Regions from separate parts of the Granulicella tundricola MP5ACTX9 genome, predicted to be linked through region 3. Evidence: predicted binding sites of a transcription regulator. Region 3 holds the regulator's gene; each other region holds the start of a gene.
The links. Region 3 encodes LexA, which represses DNA repair genes until DNA is damaged. Its sites were predicted from a motif close to CANTTCGCTTTTTATTCGC; they were not measured.
Positions count from the first base shown of each region.

Region 1: the regulator LexA is predicted to act here: its motif matches at 2,042-2,060, upstream of ACIX9_RS21860 (P-loop NTPase family protein).
Region 2: the regulator LexA is predicted to act here: its motif matches at 2,137-2,155, upstream of ACIX9_RS01510 (DNA polymerase Y family protein).

Region 1 covers NC_015058.1:91,412-95,486, reverse strand. The annotation lists gene ACIX9_RS21885 (SOS response-associated peptidase) at 1-75, opposite strand, end outside; gene ACIX9_RS21880 (hypothetical protein) at 26-280, opposite strand; gene ACIX9_RS21875 (DUF1003 domain-containing protein) at 380-892, shown strand; gene ACIX9_RS21865 (DUF1810 domain-containing protein) at 1,410-1,859, opposite strand; gene ACIX9_RS21860 (P-loop NTPase family protein) at 2,089-3,192, shown strand; gene ACIX9_RS21855 (DNA polymerase Y family protein) at 3,195-4,075, shown strand, end outside.
Region 2 covers NC_015064.1:369,198-373,272, forward strand. The annotation lists gene ACIX9_RS01505 (glycosyltransferase family 2 protein) at 1-763, opposite strand, end outside; gene ACIX9_RS01510 (DNA polymerase Y family protein) at 808-2,127, opposite strand; gene ACIX9_RS01515 (adenosine deaminase family protein) at 2,331-3,977, shown strand.
Region 3 covers NC_015064.1:1,716,456-1,720,530, reverse strand. The annotation lists gene ACIX9_RS07395 (sigma 54-interacting transcriptional regulator) at 1-380, opposite strand, end outside; gene ACIX9_RS07390 (hypothetical protein) at 413-652, opposite strand; gene ACIX9_RS07385 (response regulator transcription factor) at 639-1,430, opposite strand; gene lexA (transcriptional repressor LexA) at 1,704-2,309, shown strand; gene ACIX9_RS07375 (peroxiredoxin family protein) at 2,350-2,853, shown strand; gene ACIX9_RS07370 (efflux RND transporter periplasmic adaptor subunit) at 2,945-4,075, shown strand, end outside.

The DNA of each region.
Region 1 (4,075 bases), on a different replicon from region 3:
ACCACACATAGCGATTCTCCAATCCTTACAGTTCGTTGCAGTCATGGCACGAGAGACAGTGACGAGCGAACGCATCCCATTCCTCGATCCCGGCGAAGGCTTCGTTTTCATAATGCACGAAGTCTTCCGGACGGATGAACTCAAATGGTCCGGGATGGGCATCTGCGAAGGCCTTCAGCAGGATCATGCCTTGCGAGCAGGCTGGAAGGGGAAAGTGGTCCAGAGGAATGGGCCGCCACTGTGCCTCGAAGTCCTCCTGCGTTAGTTCAGCCCTCATCATCCCTCCCGGTCATTGACGGCGTGCCGTAGTCTTGCCCTATTTTACTTCGCCTTTCATTCGCCATCAACACTTGGCGCTCTGCTGAAGCATCTGATCTGCATGGCGCAATCCCATATCCAGGAACATATCGACCTCATCGCGCGTCATGAGCAGGAGTTTTTAGAGAAGAGGACTCGATCAGAGCGTCTGGGTGACCAGATTGCTGCATTTGCAGGCAGCTTTAGCTTTGTGAGCCTACACCTGCTTTTTTTCCTTGGCTGGATCGTAGCCAATACCTTGAACGTGCCGGGTATACCGCATTTCGATCCTTCACCCTATTCGTTGTTGGCAACGCTGGTCGCCGTAGAAGCGATTCTCCTGGCAAGCTTTATCCTGATGCGCCAGGCACGCATGGGCCGAAGAGCTGACGAGCGGGATCACCTCATGTTGCAGATCCTTCTCCTTACGGAGAAAGAGATTACGGCGGTGCTGAGCATGGATCGGCAGATCGCAAAGCAGATGGGTCTCGAGAAAGTCGCAAATACGACTGAGATCAGAGAACTCAGCCAACACACATCCATCGAGGATGTGGCCCAAACCATCCGCGACACAATCTCGGAAAATGAAGGCTGAAACTGCTAGGCAATGACTTTGAGAGGGAAACGATGCGCAAAATTCTACTTGGACCTGATTCTCGAAAGACCAACGAAGCAGCCACAGACTGGATTGACCTTTGTGAACAGACGACAGCTGAGATCTCATCCGAAGACCACCTTCATCCACTTGAAGACGCCTTGCGCTTGGGTACTGAAGGTGGGTGGCGAGCATCCACTCCGGGCCCACAGCAGATTAGATTGAAGTTTAATAGCCCTCAGCACATCCGGCGTATAAGGCTGGAATTCACAGAAACCCAGGTAAGCCGCTCCCAGGAGTTTGCCCTCTTTGTGACAACAGCTCGGGAGCCACGGCGTGAGATTCTGCGGCAGCAATGGAGCTTCAGTCCGAGCGGCTCTACGACTGAGTTGGAAGACTACAAGGTCGATCTACCTGGAGTGACTGTGATCGATTTGGAGCTAGATCCTGGGAGACACGATGCAGGAGTATTCGCCAGCTTGCAAGCGTTGCTGATTGGATAGTGCATGGAAGTCGCTCAGCGGGAATCGAGCTGCTTCATTGTGGCCGTGTCACGCTGGCCGGCGAAGTGTATGGCCAATGCTTCTCTGAAGACTGTCGCCTCAAACCCAAACTTGTCAGCCACCTCAGCGAACAGGGTCATCGAGGAGTGAAATTTCAGATTGTCTGGATATCCGAAGATATCGTCGACTGACTTTCCACGAACGCGATTGACAAGAGCCGTGCACACTTCTAGTCGACGTCCCAGCACCCGATGCTCCAGATAGGCTGCTCCCTCTTCAAGGCTGGAGATAGCAAATCGTTGAGCTGTAGGACTTGAACCCAGGCCCTTGATTTGAGGGAAGATGAACCACATCCAATGGGATCGCTTTTGTCCCGCTTCGAGTTCTGCGCGGGCCGCATCGAAGGTGGACTCCTGGGCATTGATGAAACGTTGCAGGTTGTAGGGATCCGACTGGGTTTCCAAAACTTTCGCCTCAGCTGCGTTTGATGTGCTTTACCTCTACACGGTAGCTGCTGAAGGAGAATCGGCCCGGGCGCGCTGTTCGGCTCATGGAATGAGCGACTTATTCCTGAAAAGGCTACGCACCAGAAACGGTGCACGTTGACTTTGCACAGGCCGAGAGAGCTATGCTTAGGCGAACACGGGCGAATAAAAGGCGAAATAACAGATGGGCTACTCCTCACAAAGCGCAATGCTGAAACGCGAGATCGAGGCGAAGCTTTCATCGCGCATTCCTGCTGCTTTGTCGCCCCAGGCGTTGCAGGCTCCGCGTCTGATGAGTTCCGGCGTTTTGGCGATCGACGGGTTGCTTGGCGGGGGATTGCCGATTGGAGGAGTGACGGAGTTCACCGGGCTGGCCAGCTCCGGTCGAACTTCGCTGGCATTCTCTCTGCTTCGAGGAGCAACGGCCGACTCTGCCTGCGCCTACATCGACGTGGATGACACGTTCGACCCGAAGTGCGCCGCTGCCTCTGGAGTCAACCATCAGAACCTCTTGTGGGTCCGGGTGGCTAGCCTGCGCCCCCGAGCGGAGGTAGAGCCCTCTTCCCCAGCTCCCACCTCCAGGATCGGCCAAGCCGAAGCAGGAAAGATGGTGGGGGGACACTGCGGGAGCAATCATCCACGAACGGAGACTAAGGGCCTCGATGCCGCGCTGGGCCAGATGCTCATGCAAAAGGCTGAGACAAGACTTCAGAAGATGGAAGGCACTCCTGGCTACCCTAACGGGAAGTTGAGCCTTGCCGCAGCTCCTGAGGAGCAGGTCGCTTACGAGCACTTCAATGCTCGTCACGCGGATGAGTCCGATCCCATCCGGCAAGCAGATCGTCGTGCTGCCACCGAGGCCCGTGATCGGGCTCAAGCCCCCGTCCTGGTCACTTCTGCCGGCAAGAAGATTGAGAAACCATGGAGCCGTTTGGATAAGGCGATTCGCGCCACCGATCAAATCCTTCAGTCAGGCGGTTTCCGCGTCGTCGTTCTCGATCTCGCTTCCGTACCGCCGGAGCAGGCACTTCGAATCCCTTCGGCAACCTGGTTCCGCTTTCGGCGGGCCGCCCAGGAAAGCGATGCAATCTTTCTCCTGCTCACCCAGGTGGCTTGCGCACGATCAAGCGCGCTGTGTGTGCTGGACTGCTCGGCAGGAGCCCCAATGCTTTCAGGAAATCTCTTGAACGGTCTCTCGCGGACGGCGGAGGTCGCTCGTCAACGACTGAGCAGCCCATTCGCGAAGAAGGCTCCCGGCCGAGCCGTGAGCTGGCAAGCGGCACCCGCCTGGATGCGGGCGGCGGGGCAATAGACATGGGATACGCAGCGATCTACATCCCGGAGTTTCCGACGCTGGCCTGGTTGCGATTGGAGAAGCGCGCAAGAGTCCAGGCTGTTGCGGTAGTCGAGGGCAAAGCTCCGCTCGAACGAGTGGTCTCGTTCAACCGATCTGCGAAAGACCTGGGCCTGACCCACGGCATGAGCAAGGTCCAGGCGGACACCTCCGGTCAGGTCCTCTTTCACGAACGTTCTATTGCGGAAGAGAAGGCTGCACTCGAGATCCTGTTTGAAGCGGTGGAGCGGTTCTCTCCACGGGTGCAGATCATAGCTTCACCAGTCAACGGTTACGCGAACGGGAAGCAATCGGCCGCAGTGCTGCTCGTCGACCAGTCGGGCACCGAGACGCTGTTCGGCGATGCACGAAGCTACGCAGAAGCGATACGGAGCGCACTTCAGCAGCTGGATTTTGCATCGAATGTCGCGGTGGCGCCCAATGCGGAAGCAAGTCTCTTGCTGGCTCGAAGCTATTCCGGTGTAACGCAAGTGGATGCGAAGGACGTGCGATCCAAGCTCGCGCCTCTGCCGTTGTCGATGTTGACCGTAGAGGCTGCTACTCTGGCGACCCTGGGACGCTGGGGTATTCGCAACCTGGGAGAACTGGCTGCTCTTCCAGAGGCAGCCCTGGTCAGCCGGATCGGTCAACAGGGCAAGCGTCTTCAGCGTTTGGCCGTGGGATGCGAAGACCATCTGCTCGTTCCTCAAGACCCTTCCTTCGTTCTTACGGAGCATGTAGAACTCGATGGTCCACTTGAGTCGCTCGAACCTCTGCTCTTCATCCTGTCCCCGATGATCGAAACCCTGCTGCGGCAGACGATCAATCATGCCTATGCCTTGCGGAGTGTGACGATCACGCT
Region 2 (4,075 bases), 1.3 Mb from region 3:
GGAAGTTCGCGCCGGCCGCCTCCATAATCCACGCCGTGTCCGCCATGCCGCACCGTTCCGCCGCCGCCGGAATCACCTCACGGAAGATCCTCTCTTCATCGCGAATCCACATCCCCAGCCGCCGCCGGAACTTGTCTCCGTCATGCCCCACCCGGTAGCCACTGATCAACTCATGCTCATAAACAAAGCTGCCGAACGGCGCCATCTGCAGAAACAGCCCCCAGTCCGCCAGCGATTCCAGCGACCCCAGAATCGGCCCCGACTTCATATAAGCCTCACGTTTCAGCGCAAACGCCGCAAAGCTGACCTTCGGCCCATTCTTCTGTGAGATCAGCGTCGCCGGAGGCTGCTCCACCTTCGGCACGCTCAGCATATAGTTCGTGCTCACGGTCTTGCCTGCGGCGTCGATGTTCTCCCAGCCAGTCCGCACTAGCACCGCATCCGGCTGCCTCATCGCACCTCTCTCCAGCACCTCGCAGAAGTTCGGCCGAGCCACATCGTCGCTGGAAAGCAACGTGATCCAGTCACCCGTCTGGCTCGTCAGCGTGAAGTTGTACTGACCCGTCAGGTTCACTCCAGGCGGAGGCTGCACCCCACGAACCTTACCCGCATACCTCCGAATAATCTCCGCCGTCCCATCCGTGCTGTAGTGGTCGGAGATCACAATCTCATCCGGCGGACGAGTCTGCTGCAGCAGGGATTCAATCGTCTCTACCAAATACTCCGCCTGGTTGAAGGTCGGGATGCCAACTGAAAATCGCAATGGAGCCATGCTTTCTTGTAGCAGTAAATGCACGTCTTCGTCAGCTACATATACTCCACGCCGTACTGAACTGGGATCTGCGTAAACGCAATCCGAGTCGGAGCCGTGTCTCTCGCCGGCAGCATCCCCGCAAAGTGCAGCGTCGTATGCCCATACTTCAGGTTCAGCTTATCCATCGTCTTGGAAAGGTCCGCACGATTATCCGGATCGCCAAACAACGAAGCCTGATGCTCATCCTCCGGAATCAACTCCCGCAGCGTCACCCCAACAAAAAAAGGCCGTTCAAACTCTTCTCCCCTGGGCCTCTGCTTCCAAACATTCCGCAGCACATCCAGCAAGCTCAGCGTGTCCTGACAATCCTTGAACCGAGCCTCCATCGCCCACCCCTTGCTCTTGATCCCGCTGGAATGCTTCTTAGCCCCCATCCGCCCCGCCTGCTCGGTCGTCAACGCATACTTGATCGTCACCGTCATCGCACCCGCATAAAACTTCTCCATCCGCAGCCGCATGCTCGCCTTATGCAGCAGCTTGTGCGCGACGCTCCACGCACCTCCATCGCTCCGGAACTCCGGCCCCATCACATGGCTGTGCCCCAGCGACTTCTGCACCTCGCTCGCCACCGGAGCACCATCATCGCCCGTCTCACCGCCTCTCAGCCAGTGATACAGCCGGTCGCCCCACACCGAATCCCACAACCTATGCATCCCCGTCCGGTCCAGCGCCAGCAACTGCTCCATCGTCGTAATGCCCTTGCCGTTCAGCCTCTCCTCGGTCTTCGCCCCCACCCCCGGCAGATCCCGCAGCTCCAGATGTGCAATCGCCCTCGGCAACTGGGAAGGCAGCAGCCCGATCAGCCCATCCGGCTTCTGCATATCGCTCGCAATCTTCGCCAGGTACCGGTTCGGTGCCATCCCAATCGAGCACCGCAGCGTATCCCCCACATCGTCCTTGATCGCCTGCTTGATCTCCAGCGCAATCCGCCGTGCATTCGGCGGCTCACACTCCCGCCCCATCAACTGGCACACCATCTCGTCGATCGAAGGCGTATGCGCCACCGGGCAGCACCGCTCCACCGCCGCCGCAATCTCATGGGAAAACCGCGAGTACTCCGTATGCGACCCATTCACCAGGATGATCTCCGGACAGATCCGCTTCGCCTCGCCCACCTTCGTCAGCGTATGGATACCCAGCGCCTTCGCCTCGTAGCTCGCAGCAATCAGCGCCCCCGTATCGGCCATCGTCCCACACACACCCACCGGCTTCCCGCGCATCTCCGGATGAAGCTGCTGCTCCACAGACGCAAAGAAGCTGTTGAGGTCGATATGCAGAAATCCGAACCGATCGGGTTGGGGCACATCACTCACCCCACCATTCTATTCGCCCCGTCTTCGCCCCGCACCCACAATCCTCACCCTGCACCACCCCCAGTGCAGTCACACTCGTACTTGCCTTTCAAATAAAAAGCCGTCGCCTGTCTTATCTGTCCTTATCCCGTCTTGATCCGTCTTATCCCCGTTACGCCTTGCTTTTTCTATCCGCACCTCAACCTTTCGCATAAACTTCATTTATGCGTGAAAGTCTTTGTATTCTTCTGGCCTCTGGCCTTGCCGTATCTGCCTTCGCCCAGCCCGCGCACCACATTGCCCCTGCCAACCAGTCGGAGCGCCGCGCCACTCAAGCCTTTGAGAGCGCCAAAGCTCTCAGCCCGCTAGCCCTCCACTCTTTCCTGGAGCGCATGCCCAAAGGCGCGGACCTCCACATGCACCTCTCCGGCGCCATCTACGCCGAGACCTTCATCAAGGACGCCGCAGAGGACAATCTCTGCGTAGACCCCATCAAGCTTGCCTTCGCAAAAAGCATCGGCACTGACACCCCCAATCCCACCTGCGCCCCGGACAACGTCCTAGCCGCCACCGCCTTCAAAAATCAGCATCTCTACGACGCGCTCGTCGACTCCTTCTCCATGCGTGCCTACGTCCCCACCCCCGGCCATACTGGCCATGACCAGTTCTTCGACACCTTCGAAAAGTTCGGCGGCATCGCCAAAACCCACAAAGGTGAGTGGCTCGACGAGGTCGCATCCCGCGCCGCCGCCCAGAACGAGCAGTATCTCGAGATCATGGAGACCCCCACCTTCTCCAAGGCCGCAGCCCTCGGCTACAAGCTCGGCTGGCCCACCGCCCCCACCCCCCGCATCGTCACCACCGCCGCCACCTCAGTCCCGGACGACACCACCGGCACCCTGCCCGCAGAGCTCGCAGACCTCCGCGATAAGCTCCTCGCCTCAGGCCTCAAGGATGAGGTCGTAACAGACCGCGCCGAGTTCGCCAAGGCCCTCGCAGATCGCCGCCAGATCGAGCACTGCGGAACCCCCACCGCAGCCCCCGCCTGCGCAGTCCAGATCCGCTTCCTCTATCAGGTCCTCCGCGCCTTCCCCGCCCAGCAGGTCTTCGCCCAAACCCTCCTCGCCTTTGAGGTCGCCGACGCCGAGCTCGCCTCCGGCCCCAACGCCAACGTCGTAGGCCTCAACTTCGTCCAGCCGGAAGACAACTACATGGCCATGAGCGAGTATCACCGCCAGATGCTCATGCTGGACTACCTCCACTCCGTCTACCCTCGCGTCCACATCTCCCTCCACGCCGGCGAGCTCGCCCCCGGAATGGTCCCCCCCGCCGGCCTCTCCTTCCACATCCGCCAGGCGGTCGAGCTAGGCCACGCAGAGCGCATCGGCCATGGCGTGGACGTCATGTACGAGACAGACTCCAAGGGTCTCCTCAAAGAGCTCGCGGACAAACACATCATGGTGGAGATCAACCTCACCTCCAACGACGGCATCCTCGGCGTCTCCACCAACTACCACTCGCTCCCCGCCTACCGCGCCGCCCACGTCCCCACCGCCTTCTCCACGGATGACGAAGGCGTCTCTCGTATCGATCTCACCCACGAGTACGCCCGAGCGGTAAAGGACTTCAACCTCACCTACCCGGACCTAAAGCGCAGCGCCCGCACCTCGCTCGAGCACTCCTTCCTCCCCGGCCCCAGCCTCTGGGCCCACCCGGACGACTTCACCACCCTCAACTTCGCCTGCATCGGCCAGGCCATCGGCTCCCCCACCACCACCTTCGTCTGCGGCTCTTTCCTCAAATCAAGCCCCCGCGCCGCCCAGCAATGGGAACTCGAACACCGCTTCCAACTCTTCGAGTCCTCCCTCTGACCCATAAATAAAGGTTCGTCATTCTGAGCGAAGCTCAGAACCTCCGTATTGGCTGTTGTACTTGCTCTTGCACTCGCCGTTGTTCGTTCTAGCCGTCA
Region 3 (4,075 bases):
GATGCTTCATGCGCCTCCCGGATCGCATGCAGCAGCTCGTGCCGGCGCGGACTTCGCCCGGTTGCCGCACCCCCAGTCGGTGCCCCATCCATCCGCAGCACGTCCATCAACGGATAGATCATCCTGAGCTGAGTCATCAGCTCCCCTGCCTCCAGGTCCGGCAGCCACTCGTCAATCAGCAACGCCTCAGGCTTGCCCGTATCGGTGAGCTCCATCGCCTCCGCGCCGCCGCCCGCCTCCAGCACGGTCCAGCGCAATGCGCTCAGAGACCGCCGCAGCCTTCCCCTCAAATCCACATCCGCACTGGCCAAAACCACTGTCCGTGCCCGAACCCCACCCTGCGGACTGCTGCCCGCTACCTGCGATATCAAACTTCCCATGGCCCCCTGCTTTCCCAAGTCAGAAAATGCTGCTAAGACTTCAATTTGTTCTGAAGCAACCGCACCTGATCCACGATGCGCTCGCACTCGGCGAGGCTCTCCTCGATCGCCGCGCCCATGCTCTCCAGGTCCGTATCCATCCGGCCCAGATAAAGCCTGCACTGCAACGCCGAAAGCGGCTGGTACAGATCATGGACGACGATTCGCAGCTCGCCCATCAGTGCCTTCATCCTGTCTTCGAGCCCCGCCCCGCCCGCCTCAGGCGCTGGCACGCGCGCCTAGTCCCAGGCCGAAGACACCGGCCCCGGGACCGCGCAGCGAACCCTGCAGCCCGTCCGGCACCGCCGCGCCCGGCGGCCTGCGCTCCGTGCCCATGGACATCATGTAGCCCTCACCACGCACCGTCTCGATCACCCGGTCAGCACCAATGCCGGACCGCGTTGACCCAAGCTTCTTGCGCAGGTAGTTCACATAGACATCCACTACGTTCGTCCCCGCATCCGGCGACATCTGCCACACCTCCCGCAGCAATTCACTGCGGCTGCACGTTCGTCCCCGTGCCTGCATCAGGAACTCCAGCAGGGCAAACTCCTTGCCCGTCAGCTCAATGGACAGCCCGTCCCGCGTCACCCGCCGATCGATCCGGTTCAGTTCCACGCCCGCATAGCGTAGCGTCTGATCGGCAGAGTGCTGTCGCCGCCGCAGCAGCGCCCTGCACCGCGCATTCAGCTCACTGAAGCTGAACGGCTTCAGCAGGCAATCGTCCGCGCCAAGGTTCAGGCACTTTACCCGGTCAGAGACCTGGTTCCGCCCCGTCAGCACCAACACAGACGTCCCCCCGAAGTGCCCATGCATCTCTTCGAGCACCTGGATTCCGTCCTTCTTCGGCAGGCTCAGGTCCAGCACCATCAGGTCTGGAGCATGCTCCATCGCATGGTCCAGACCCGCCTGGCCGTCGCCAACCAGTTGCACATCATGTCCTTCCAGCTTCAGGCCCTTTTGCAGAAAGATTCCCAAAGCTGCATCGTCCTCTACGATCAGTACCCGCATAATCAATTCCCCTTTTTACTCAAGTTGGTTGCGGCACATCTGGAGAGCACATTGTTCTGACCATCACCCTCAGTTCCGGTCGAGAGGGGCATGGGACTAACTCTCTTCCGCTCCATCAGGACAATCAATGCTTTGTTGAGTTCTGTGAGAGGTCCAATCCCAAATGGGAACCCGTTCCCAAATCAATCCAATTTGGGTCCACTTTTCCTACAACTTTTGCGGTACACCACTTTGATACTTGCAGTTCGCCTTTTATTCGCTACAATTGCGGACATGGCAATCACACGGCGGCAAAAGGAAGTAATCGACTTTCTCTCCGGCTTCACCACGAAGAACGGCTACTCCCCCTCCTACGAGGAGATCGCCTCCGGTCTTGGCCTCAACTCGCTCGCAACCGTCCACAAACACATCACCAACCTGCAGAACAAAGGCCTGCTCCAGCGCGCCCACAATCGTAGCCGGTCCATCGACGTGCTCCCCGCGCGCACCAGTAAAAAGGGCTTTGAGCGCCTGCCGCTGCTCGGCCGCATCGCCGCAGGCCAGCCTGTCGAAGCCATCGAGACCGCCGAATCCATCTCCCTCGGCGACATCATCGGCAACCGTGAGGTCTTCGCGCTCGAAGTTCGCGGAGACTCCATGCGCGACGAGCACATCGTCTCCGGAGATTACGTTCTCGTAGAGCGCACCCGCACCGCACGCGAAGGCGAGATCGTCGTCGCCCTCATCGACGGAGCCGACGCCACCCTCAAGCGTTTCTATCGCGAAGGCGCCATGATCCGCCTCCAACCCTCCAACAAGGAGATGGCCCCCATCTACGCCCCCGCCGCCAACGTCAGCATCCAGGGCAAGGTCCTGGGCATCATCCGCAAATACGCTTGAGACCTTCGAACGAGCGGCATCCCTCTGCTAGCATCGAGCCATGCATAAGCCCATACTTCTGGCTGCTTTCGCGCTGATGACTGTCTTCCCTGCTACGGCAAAACCTGCGGATGAGCTGATCCCCGCCGCCCTGCGTGTTTCGGCCCCTGATTTTACCCTCACTGACGTTCAGGGCAAACAGCTGACCCTCTCAAGCTACAAAGGTCAGGTCATTCTGTTGGATTTCTGGGCCACGACCTGCGGCGGGTGCAAGGTAGAGCTCCCCTGGTATGTTGATTTCGATAAGAAATATCGTCCCAAGGGTCTCGCCGTAATTGGTCTGGATATGTATGGCGAGACGCCGGAATTGATCAAGCCTTTCATGGCGAAGTGGAATATGAACTACCCCGTCGCCGTGGGCACGGACGCTCTTGGGGAGCGTTTCCACCTCCGGGAAATGCCTCTGACCCTGCTGATTGATCGAAACGGTAAGATAGCCGTCTCGCACGCCGGCATCGTGGATAGAGCGGCTTTCGAAGAAGCCATCAAACAGCTCTTGCAGTAGAGATTTAAGCCCTCCCGTAATTTAGGAAAGACCTACGGAACAAACTGAAGCTCCCTGCCGTATCTTTCTCCGTCACCCCAACGGAGCGAGCATGGCCCCCAAAAAGAAATCCCGCAAAGTCCTCTACTTCAGCATCTCGGCCGTCGTTCTCGTCGGTGTCCTCGGCCTCACCGCCGTAGCCCACGGCCACTCCGGCGCCATCGATCCCGCGCAGCTCGTCCGGGTGGAACGCACCGACATCGCCAAGTCCGTCGTCGCCACCGGCAAGGTCCACCCCATCACCCAGGTCGAGGTCAAATCCAAGGCCTCCGGCATCGTCACCCAGCTCTCCACGGACATCAACGACACCGTCCGCCGCGGCCAGGTCCTCGCCCAGCTGGACCAGCAGGAGATTCTCGACCAGGTCGCCGCCCAGAAGGCCACCCTCGCCGCCGCAGAGTCCAACGCCCACGCCGCCGAGTCCGCCATCGTCCTCGACCGCGTCAACGCCGAGGCCCCCGACCTCCCCATGATCAAGCACACCTACGACCGCGCCCGCCAGATGAACTCGGACGGCGTAGTCTCGGCCCAGGCGCTTGACGACGCGCAGCAGCGCTACCTCGCCGCCAACAATACGCGCGACAAGGCCTTATCGCAGATCACCATCGACACCGCCAAGCTCCGCCAGGCGCAGGCGCAGGTCGCGCAGGCAGAGGCCGCCCTCAAACAGCTCCAAGAGCAGCTCAGCTACACCACCATCACCTCACCTATGGACGGAGTCGTCCTCTCCCGCGACGTGGAAAAGGGTGACGCCGTCAGCTCCATCCTCGTCCTCGGCTCCACCGCCACCCTCGTCATGACCGTCGGCGATATCCACCAGGTCTACGTCCAGGGCAAGGTAGACGAGGCCGACATCGGCAAGGTCTACATGGACCAGCCAGCCCGCATCAAGGTTGAATCCTTCAAGGACAAAACCTTCCTCGGCAAGGTCACCCGGATCGCTCCGCTCGGCGTCGAAAAGGATAATGTCACCACCTTTGAGGTCCGCGTCTCCATCGATAACCCCGGCGGCGAGCTCAAATCCAACATGACTGCCAACGCCGAGATCCTTCTTGACGAACACAAAAACGTCCTCGCCGTCCCCGAGCAGGCCGTCAAGTTCGACAAGGACCGCAAAGCCACCGTCGAGATCCCAGACAAGACCCAGAAGACGGGCCGCAAATTCGTCCCCGTCGTCGCCGGC